DNA from 4 places in the Rahnella sp. WP5 genome. Region 1 is predicted to be linked to each of the others. Evidence: predicted binding sites of a transcription regulator. Region 1 holds the regulator's gene; each other region holds the start of a gene.
The links. The regulator LexA, encoded in region 1, represses DNA repair genes until DNA is damaged. The targets are predictions, from matches to a motif close to TNCTGTATGTACATACAGNA.
Positions count from the first base shown of each region.

Region 1 (2,204 bases):
GGTTGTACAAAAGCACGCGCCAGAAGCTGGTTATCTTTCGCGCCCAGCGCCTGAGCGGTCATGCCGGTGGTACTCATCCGCAGAAACAGTAAGAGCATAAAAAGGAAAGTGGTGATCATCGAACCCACAGCCACGCCGCCGAGATAATCCGGGCTGTTGAGATGACCGATCACTGCGGTATCCACCAGGCCGAGGAGCGGCACCGTGATATTGGAAAAAATCATCGGCAACGCCAGCATCCAGAGCGCTTTATCGGCAGGGCTTAAAAAGGTGTTTTTGAGTGTGTGTCGCAGGGAATGATGTTGCATAGAGAATCTCATGCCGGAGGTTCAGGTTATGCCTGTAAATGACATCGCCCCGAAAGGGGCGATGATGAGAGAAACGCATTTCTCTTTGAATTCACATGGATGCCAGAGGCGGCCGCCATCCATATTCAATTAGTTTTAGTCTTGTCTATCTGACACAGCAATTTCTGACTTAGTCATATCTGACCGAGTAATTCGCGTTATATCAAGGCGGCAACTAAGCGAACGCCGGGAGCATACACAAGTATGTGACCGGGGTTCGCGAAGGCAGCCAACGCAGAGATAGCTCGAAGTACGAAGGTCAGATCCAGTCGCCGTTGCGGATAACACCTACGGCTAAGCCTTCAATGCTGAAATTCTGCTCGCGCAAATCCACCACGATCGGCTGAAACTCGCTGTTCTCTGGCAATAACTGCACCACACTGCCTTGTTTTTTCAGGCGTTTCACGGTGACCTCATCATCGATACGGGCCACCACAACCTGACCATTACGCACGTCTTGCGTTTTATGCACGGCCAGCAGATCGCCGTCAAGGATACCAATATCACGCATCGACATACCGCTGACACGCAGCAGGAAATCGGCGCTCGGCTTAAACATTGCCGGATCGATCTGATAGTGCCCTTCGATATGTTGCTGCGCCAGCAGCGGTTCACCGGCGGCAACGCGGCCAATCAGCGGTAAACCTTCTTCTTCTTCCATCAGCAGACGAATGCCGCGTGATGCACCGGAAACAATCTCAATAACACCTTTACGCGCCAGCGCTTTAAGATGCTCTTCCGCCGCATTGGGAGAACGGAACCCCAGACGTGATGCAATCTCTGCGCGGGTTGGTGGCATACCGGTGGTGGAGATATGATCGCGAATAAGGTCGTAGACCTCTTGTTGTCTGGTCGTTAAAGCTTTCATTCCGCCCCCTGGTTGTTTATACAGTCTTGCTGTGAGTATATACAGCTAAACGGTCAATGAAAACCTAAGATTGAATAAAAACAGGGCATAACGTTGATTCCTGGAATGCAGATTCCAAATCAGAACCATCGCGACCAAAAGATGCTGACCCAGACAAAAATCGCCAATATGATGGTCAGAAGTACGGCAGCAGAGCCGATATCTTTTGCGCGACCAGAAAGCACATGAAACTCAGGCCCGATGCGGTCTATTGCACATTCCACCGCGCTGTTGAGCAATTCCGTGACACAGACCAGCACGACGGATCCCACCAGCAGGATACGTTCAATGGTGCTGACATCAAGCCAGAAAGATAGCAAAATTAACGGGATAGCGACGCTGGCCTCCTGGCGAAATGCCGCTTCGTTTTGCCATGCCGCTTTGAATCCTTTCCAGGAATAGCCGGCCGCTTTATAAATTCGGGTAAATCCGGTGACTTGGTTCGCCATTTGGGGTACTGATCCTTAGAGTGTTTGCAGCATTTTAGCTTTTATATGACCACAGATCTCCACGGATCTTTCTGGTATCCTTGCGGCGAAATTGCTAACAAGAGGCTTCACGTTTTTATGTCAGGTTGGCGTAGACTTTATTACACATTATTGAATTTACCACTCTCATTGCTGGTAAAGAGCAAGGTCATACCTTCAGATCCGGTTACCGAGTTGCATTTAGACCCGACGCGGCCGATTTTGTACGTATTACCTTATAATTCCAAAGCCGATTTGCTGACGTTGCGTGCGCAATGTCTGGCGCAGAATCTGCCTGATCCTCTTATTCCGCTGGAAATTGACGGCACCCTGCTACCAAGCCATGTCTTTATAGCCGAAGGCCCGCGCGTATTCTCTTATTACACGCCGAAGCAGGAATCCGTAAAGCTGTTCCACGACTACCTTGATTTGCACCGCAATAATCCGGATTTAGACATTCAGATGTTGCCGGTGTCGGTAATG
Region 1 is NZ_JQJR01000012.1:28,467-30,670, reverse strand. It holds gene dinF (MATE family efflux transporter DinF) at 1-308, opposite strand, end outside; gene lexA (transcriptional repressor LexA) at 607-1,215, opposite strand; gene EX31_RS11840 (diacylglycerol kinase) at 1,335-1,703, opposite strand; gene plsB (glycerol-3-phosphate 1-O-acyltransferase PlsB) at 1,821-2,204, shown strand, end outside.

Region 2 (2,204 bases), on a different contig from region 1:
TATCTGCCAGACACCCATGAACTGACAGATGCTGTTTTTTACTGAAGCTTTAGCCTCTTACCATGGGATATTTCCGTCTATCATCGATGAGAACATTACAAGTAATACGAGAACTATCATTAGTGCTGGCACCAGTAAATATTTCATCGAAACTCCATGTAATGAATCAATCAAAAGACTTTTCATGATGTTAGTAAAAGGCTCATAATAACATCTTAGACCTAATCGGAGTTACCATAAATACTGGGGGAATATCAGGGGGAGGGATGTAGCAAACCGGTCAGTGCATTCAACCACGAGGCCTCTGATCGGTTGCTGTCATGACAGTGAAAGTATAATTTTGTGTGTTTTGGGTGTCAAGATGCGCCGACATCATCATTAATCAGGCTGAAACCAGTCATCTGTACTTTCCCACGTTTCCTGAAGTATTACTTCGATGGCTTCTTTATCGACAGTGCTCCCGCCGATAACGGACAGTCCATCCATGCCAGCCAGTCTGACAGTTGCCTCAGCGCCGGGATAAACACGCTGTAGCCGTTTGTTGAACTCAATGGCTAAAGCAGATAGAGCGCCAGCAGGTAATTTTTTTGTTTTATCTACAGTAATTTCAACACGCATAATCAGCTCCTTAGTCAACCGCCAGCCAGTTACCTGCATCATCAAACATCTATTCCACTATTCCGGCCAGAATAGCTTTTTGTGCTTTGCTGGCATCAGTGTTGATGCTGCTGAGCGTCACCATTGGCTTTACCTTCACGTCAGCATCAGGGAAGGTGTTATGTACACGCTTGGTCAGTTCAGTCAGGATCAGCGCATTGGCATTCGGCACACCGGCCATATTTCTTTTGTTGTACATCAGCTTAACAAGCATAAACTACCTTGCACAAAAAAAAGCCTGGATATACATACAGCAATATTTGTTTTAGTAAAATAAAACCTTTTCTGCAAAACTAAATTTATTCCTCATGAATTCATGGGGATGCGTGGTGGGGTTTATTTACGTAATCAAACTGAAAATCAAGTTAATAATCATATTAAACATATAGTTAATGGACATTTCACTTCCTACGACTTTGGTATGGGTATCACTGCGGGTGCCGCGTATGCCTCATCTGACCGTACAAACGATCAGACGACTTCTGCAGGCGAGAATTTTGCAGGAGGGGATAAAGCTGATGTCTGGACTGTGGGTACAAAATATGACGCAAACAATGTCTATCTCGCTACGATGTATTCCGAAACGCGTAATATGACAATGTTTGGTGAGAGTGGTGTTGCAAACAAAACGCAGAACTTCGAAGTAACCGCACAATATCAGTTTGATTTTGGATTACGTCCTGAAGTGTCTTACCTGCAATCTAAAGGTAAGGATTTGACTGCAGACGGCAGTAATACTTCTGATAACAACGATAAAGATCTGGTTAAATATGTTTCTGTTGGTGCGAGTTATTACTTCAACAAAAATATGTCCACCTACGTTGATTACAAAATTAACCTGCTGGACAACGATGATAATTTCTACGAAACCAACAAAATCTCTACCGATGATATCGTGGGCGTAGGCTTACAATATCAGTTCTAATCTCCGAAACTTCTCATAAAAGAATCTGAGTACCAAAACCCATCTCCGGATGGGTTTTTTTGTGCCCTAAATCGTGGCTTTCTGTGCGTTTAAGAGGTGTCTGCCTTCAATAATGCAACAGTGTTTGTTATATTATTGACCAGATCACGTATAGGGGATTTCCTCTGTGATACGGTGCTTCACCTAAGACTTGGTTTCTCAGGACAATGACATGTTAGATTATCGCTTTCCGACAGCTATGCAGATGGTGTTTTGTATCGCTCAGTCCCAAAAGGCTGGCCAGCGCTGCACCAGTGCGATTTTAGCAACGGGTCTGGAAGCCAACTCCAGTTTTATCCGCAAACTGATGGTGCCACTGACTCAGCATGGCATTATCGTCTCCACACTTGGTCGCACCGGCTCAATTACACTTGGCCGTCCGGCGGAAGAAATCACACTTCGTGATATTTATTGCGCGGTGATTGAAGATAAACGTCTGTGGGCAGCTCGCCCGGACGTGCCCGCCCGCTGTGTGGTCAGCGCCAATGCCTGCACCTATTTCAAAAACATTGTCAGCGAAGCTGAAGAAGCGTCGTTTCAGGTGTTAGCCCGTCATACCGTTGCGGATGCCCTGGCTGAGTTT
Region 2 is NZ_JQJR01000005.1:339,214-341,417, reverse strand. It holds gene EX31_RS01515 (DinI-like family protein) at 379-618, opposite strand; gene EX31_RS01510 (DinI-like family protein) at 668-871, opposite strand; partial or broken gene EX31_RS01505 (porin) at 977-1,582, shown strand; gene EX31_RS01500 (RrF2 family transcriptional regulator) at 1,794-2,204, shown strand, end outside.
Region 2: the regulator LexA is predicted to act here: its motif matches at 894-913, upstream of EX31_RS01510 (DinI-like family protein).

Region 3 (2,204 bases), on a different contig from region 1:
GGCGTGGATATCACGCTGGAAGATCTGCCTTCCGCGCAGCAATACGACATGCTGCAACGCGGGGAACTGCACATTGGTTTTGTGCGTGTCCCGCCGCCTGCACCGCTCCGTTACCACGCGCTGTTTGAGGATAAACTGGTGCTGGTAGTGTCTGAAGATAACGGCGAGGATATGAGTGAACGGCTCAGGAACCGTCCGTTACTGCGTTTGTATACTGAGCGGGCGGGGGGGCTGAATGCGCAGACAGACCGTTTTTTACAGGAGAATCTGTTTCATGTTTCATCGGTTCAACTGGCGGAGGATATCCAGACTATTGTCGCACTGGTAGCGGCCGGCATCGGCGTGGCATTGCTACCCGAAAGCGTCGTGCATATTGCGCCGCCGGAGCTGAAAATACTTCCGCTCACCGGCCCTGCGACGCGCTGGCAGGTGGGGATTGCATGGGACGCCCGGAATGAAGATGTCATTCGCGATAACTTTGTGCGGATGGTGACTGAAAATCTCAAAGCCGCTGCCTGTATATAGAACGGTCCGGAATGTGGCCCGCGCCATCAGGCCGACGGCGATGAGTTCACCAATGCGAAAGACCCTGGCCAGAATTCAGTTTCTGTTTCCAGCCCTGCGTTCAGGAAAGCCTGAACTACCCGTCTTTGTTCAGGTAAATTCCTGGCCGGGTGATGACCCAGGTGTAGTCAGGTTCGTTAACCGGTGTGTAACCAAACTTTTGATACAACCACGGCGCGGTAGAAGTAAAGAGTGCCATCCGGCGAAGTTTTGCTGTGACCGGATGCGACTGCACACATTCGATCAGCCATGCGCCCAGATTTTTCCCCTGATAATCTTCCAGCACATAGACATCACACAGGTAAGCAAAGGTGGCGTAGTCCGTGATAAAGCGGGCGTAACCGATCTGTTTTCCGTCGTCGAACAACCCGAAGTTCAGGCTGTTTTCTGCGCCAGCGCGAACTGTCTGTTCGTCAATGCCCGGCGCCCAGCTTGACCGGGTCAGGTAGGCGTGAATTGCCGGAATATCCAGTTTTTGAAAATCGGTAGTGATCAGATAAGTGTCTTTGGTCCAGTTGCATACAGCTTTCAGGTTTGTCACGGGAACCTCACAAGTTCGTTGAAAACAGGTCGTTTTCTACCTTACCGGCTCACGCTGAGAAATTCACCCGCGTTATAGTTGCCAGGGTATGTGCCCGGCCTTTGACGCGCCGCACTATAAAAATCAGGCCGGATGATGTATCCTGCACTGATTATTGGTATGCTGTATATAATTACAGTATAAGGAGCGAATCATGGCTGTTGAAACAAAATTTGTTGTGGTCAGAAAAGGTGAAGAGAAAATGACTTTTGCCAATAAGAAAGAAGCAGACGCTTACGACAAGATGCTGGACATGGCGGATGCTTTTACTGAATGGCTGTTACAGAGCAATATCGGGATGGATGAAGCACTGGCGGAAAACATTGCACTTCACCTCGCCGAGCAGAAAGACACCGTCCAGCATATTCTGCGCACCAGCAAATTGCCGGAAGCAGAAATCGCACACCAGCCCGCCGCTGAAACGCCAGCAGAAGCAGAAGCAGAAGAAGTGGTCGCAGAAAACGTGGCTGTTGAAGAAAATGCTGCCGAAGAAAATGTTGCCGAAAAACCTGCCACTGCCAAAAAAGTCCGTGCGGTAAAAGCCGCGTAACGGAGAGAACAGCGTGCGTAACGGCACGCTTTCTTCCCCCCTGATACCACGCTCAGTATTTCAGTGGCAAACGGATCACTTCTTTCAGAATACCGTTGTGCAGCCTCACATATCCCCCCTGTTTCAATTGTGAAAGCACTTTCATGATCGTGCTGCGTGAAAGGTGCGTTTTAAGCTGAATGTAATGGGCAGCAGGAATATTTTCGCGTATTTCCGGCGGTTCTTTCATGAGTTCCATGAGCTGGTGGCGCAGAATTTCATAGGATGTCGGTGCCGTCAGCATTGTGCTTTTGACATAGAGATTGTTGGTCATCCTGAAAAAGTGCTTTGCCATTGGCTCCCATAACTCCAGACGATCAATCAGGGCATGCATCTCCGCCACGGTGGAGACGGCAATCTCAGATTCATCCTGCGCCTGAATAAACATTCTGGCCTCTGAGGGCACCGCACCGCCAATACCAATGATGCCCGGCACTGACAACGTGCCTATCAGCACAGGTTCGTCGTTAT
Region 3 is NZ_JQJR01000005.1:280,794-282,997, reverse strand. It holds gene EX31_RS01270 (LysR family transcriptional regulator) at 1-525, shown strand, start outside; gene EX31_RS01265 (GNAT family N-acetyltransferase) at 641-1,105, opposite strand; gene EX31_RS01260 (YebG family protein) at 1,299-1,694, shown strand; gene EX31_RS01255 (helix-turn-helix domain-containing protein) at 1,747-2,204, opposite strand, start outside.
Region 3: the regulator LexA is predicted to act here: its motif matches at 1,266-1,285, upstream of EX31_RS01260 (YebG family protein).

Region 4 (2,204 bases), on a different contig from region 1:
CGGAAACTGCCGTGTTCCACATGATGGGGCAACCACAGGAAACCCGTCATTTATTAGTGCACAACGAGCAGGCAGTCATCTCTCCTAGTTGGTCAATTCACGCCGGGGTGGGTACCAAAAACTATACCTTCATCTGGGGTATGGTCGGTGAGAACCAGGTATTCGATGACATGGATCACGTCAAAGTCAGCGAACTGCGCTAACTCCCCCTTGCTCTGCCTTCACCGGCAGAGCAACTCATTTTTTATGGCGAACGCGCCGTTGCAAAAGAGACTCTGAATATGATCCTCCGTTCATTTGAATTAAGCGGCAAAGTCGCAATCGTCACCGGTTGCAATACCGGGCTGGGACAAGGCATGGCGCTGGGTCTCGCGCAGGCGGGATGCGATATTGTGGGCATTAACGTTTCCGCCCCTGAAGAAACTGAAAAAAAAGTCACCATGTTAGGCCGCCGTTTTCTCGATCTGAGGGCTGATCTGAGCACCATCACAGGCATTCCTGAGCTGATCGAGAAAGCAGTCGGGGAATTTGGTCATATCGATATTCTGATCAATAACGCCGGTATTATCCGCCGTGAAGATGCCATCGAATTCAGCGAGAAAAACTGGGATGATGTGATGAATGTGAACAGCAAAACGCTGTTCTTTATGTCTCAGGCCGTGGCGAAGCAGTTCATCAAACAGGGTAACGGTGGCAAAATTATAAATATTGCCTCTATGCTCTCGTATCAGGGGGGGATCAGGGTGCCTTCCTATACCGCGTCAAAAAGCGCAGTAATGGGTCTGACACGACTGATGGCCAATGAATGGGCGAAGCATAACGTCAATGTGAATGCGATTGCGCCGGGGTATATGGCGACTAACAATACGGAACAGTTGCGCGCCGATGAAGAACGCAGCAAAGAAATCCTCGACAGAATCCCCGCCGGACGCTGGGGTCTGCCGGAAGATGTCATGGGGCCGGTAGTCTTTCTGGCATCGAAAGCCTCTGATTACGTTAATGGTTACACCATTGCCGTCGATGGTGGTTGGCTCGCGCGTTAAGGGCAGCATAAGTGACACCAGAAAGGCGTATTCTTATACGCTTTTTTGTTTTTTATCAGTCTGTTGACAATTAGTTACAGGGCATCTCTTCCAAGATTGTGACAGTTTCACTTATACTGGATAAAATAACAGTTATCCAGTTCGGACGCGTCATGACGGCGGAAGGCCATCTCATTTTCTCAATTGCCTGTGCAGTATTTGCTAAGAAGGCCCAGCTTTCTCCCGAACTGGCGCATGGTGACTGGTGGCACATCATTCCAGGGTCTTTGCTTACCTGTCTGCTGCCCGATATTGATCACCCCAAATCGGTGCTGGGTCAGCGTCTTAAATGGTTGTCAGCCCCCATCGCCCGGGCTTTTGGTCATCGTGGATTCACTCACAGTTTGCTGGCGGTGGCTGGAGGGATTTTCCTGCTACGCACTCATTTCCCTCACGACTGGGTGATCCCCGCTGATGCTTTCCACGCCATGATTATCGGTTACCTGAGCCATATCCTGGCAGATATGCTGACGCCTGCAGGAGTGCCGCTGCTCTGGCCTTGTCGATGGCGTTTCCGGCTACCGCTGATTAACAGCCAGAAAGGTAATCAACTCGAGCGCACGCTCTGCCTTATGCTGGTCGGCCTGACGCTTTTCTGGCCAGACTGGACGCCCATCATTGGTGCAATAAATCCTGACTTTTTTAATCACATCCTGAAATTATTCATCTGAATAGCATGAAATATTGCCGATATGATGAAAATTAATACAAACACCAACAAAAAGTTATAATGAATTCCTTTTGGATATAAATACTCAGACCCTCAAACTGATATTCTGCCCCCCAATGCTTTGGGATGGTGCAGTCCTTTTCCGGAAACACCCGTTTCATTTATCAAAATTATAAGTTTGGAGTCTGGTATGAATCTTCCGCTCGTTCTTAACGTAGTGGTTTTCGTTGCCCTGCTTTTGCTGCTGGCACAAACCCGCCACAAGCAATGGAGCCTGGCAAAAAAAGTTTTACTGGGTCTGGCTATGGGTGTCGTATTTGGCCTGGCTTTACAGCTGATCTACGGTTCCGATGATCCGGTACTGAAAACCTCAATTACCTGGTTCAATATTGTCGGTAACGGCTACGTCCAGTTGCTGCAAATGATCGTCATGCCGCTGGTTTTCGTCTCTA
Region 4 is NZ_JQJR01000014.1:85,976-88,179, forward strand. It holds gene kduI (5-dehydro-4-deoxy-D-glucuronate isomerase) at 1-203, shown strand, start outside; gene kduD (2-dehydro-3-deoxy-D-gluconate 5-dehydrogenase KduD) at 282-1,043, shown strand; gene EX31_RS14115 (metal-dependent hydrolase) at 1,196-1,753, shown strand; gene EX31_RS14120 (L-cystine transporter) at 1,943-2,204, shown strand, end outside.
Region 4: the regulator LexA is predicted to act here: its motif matches at 1,158-1,177, upstream of EX31_RS14115 (metal-dependent hydrolase).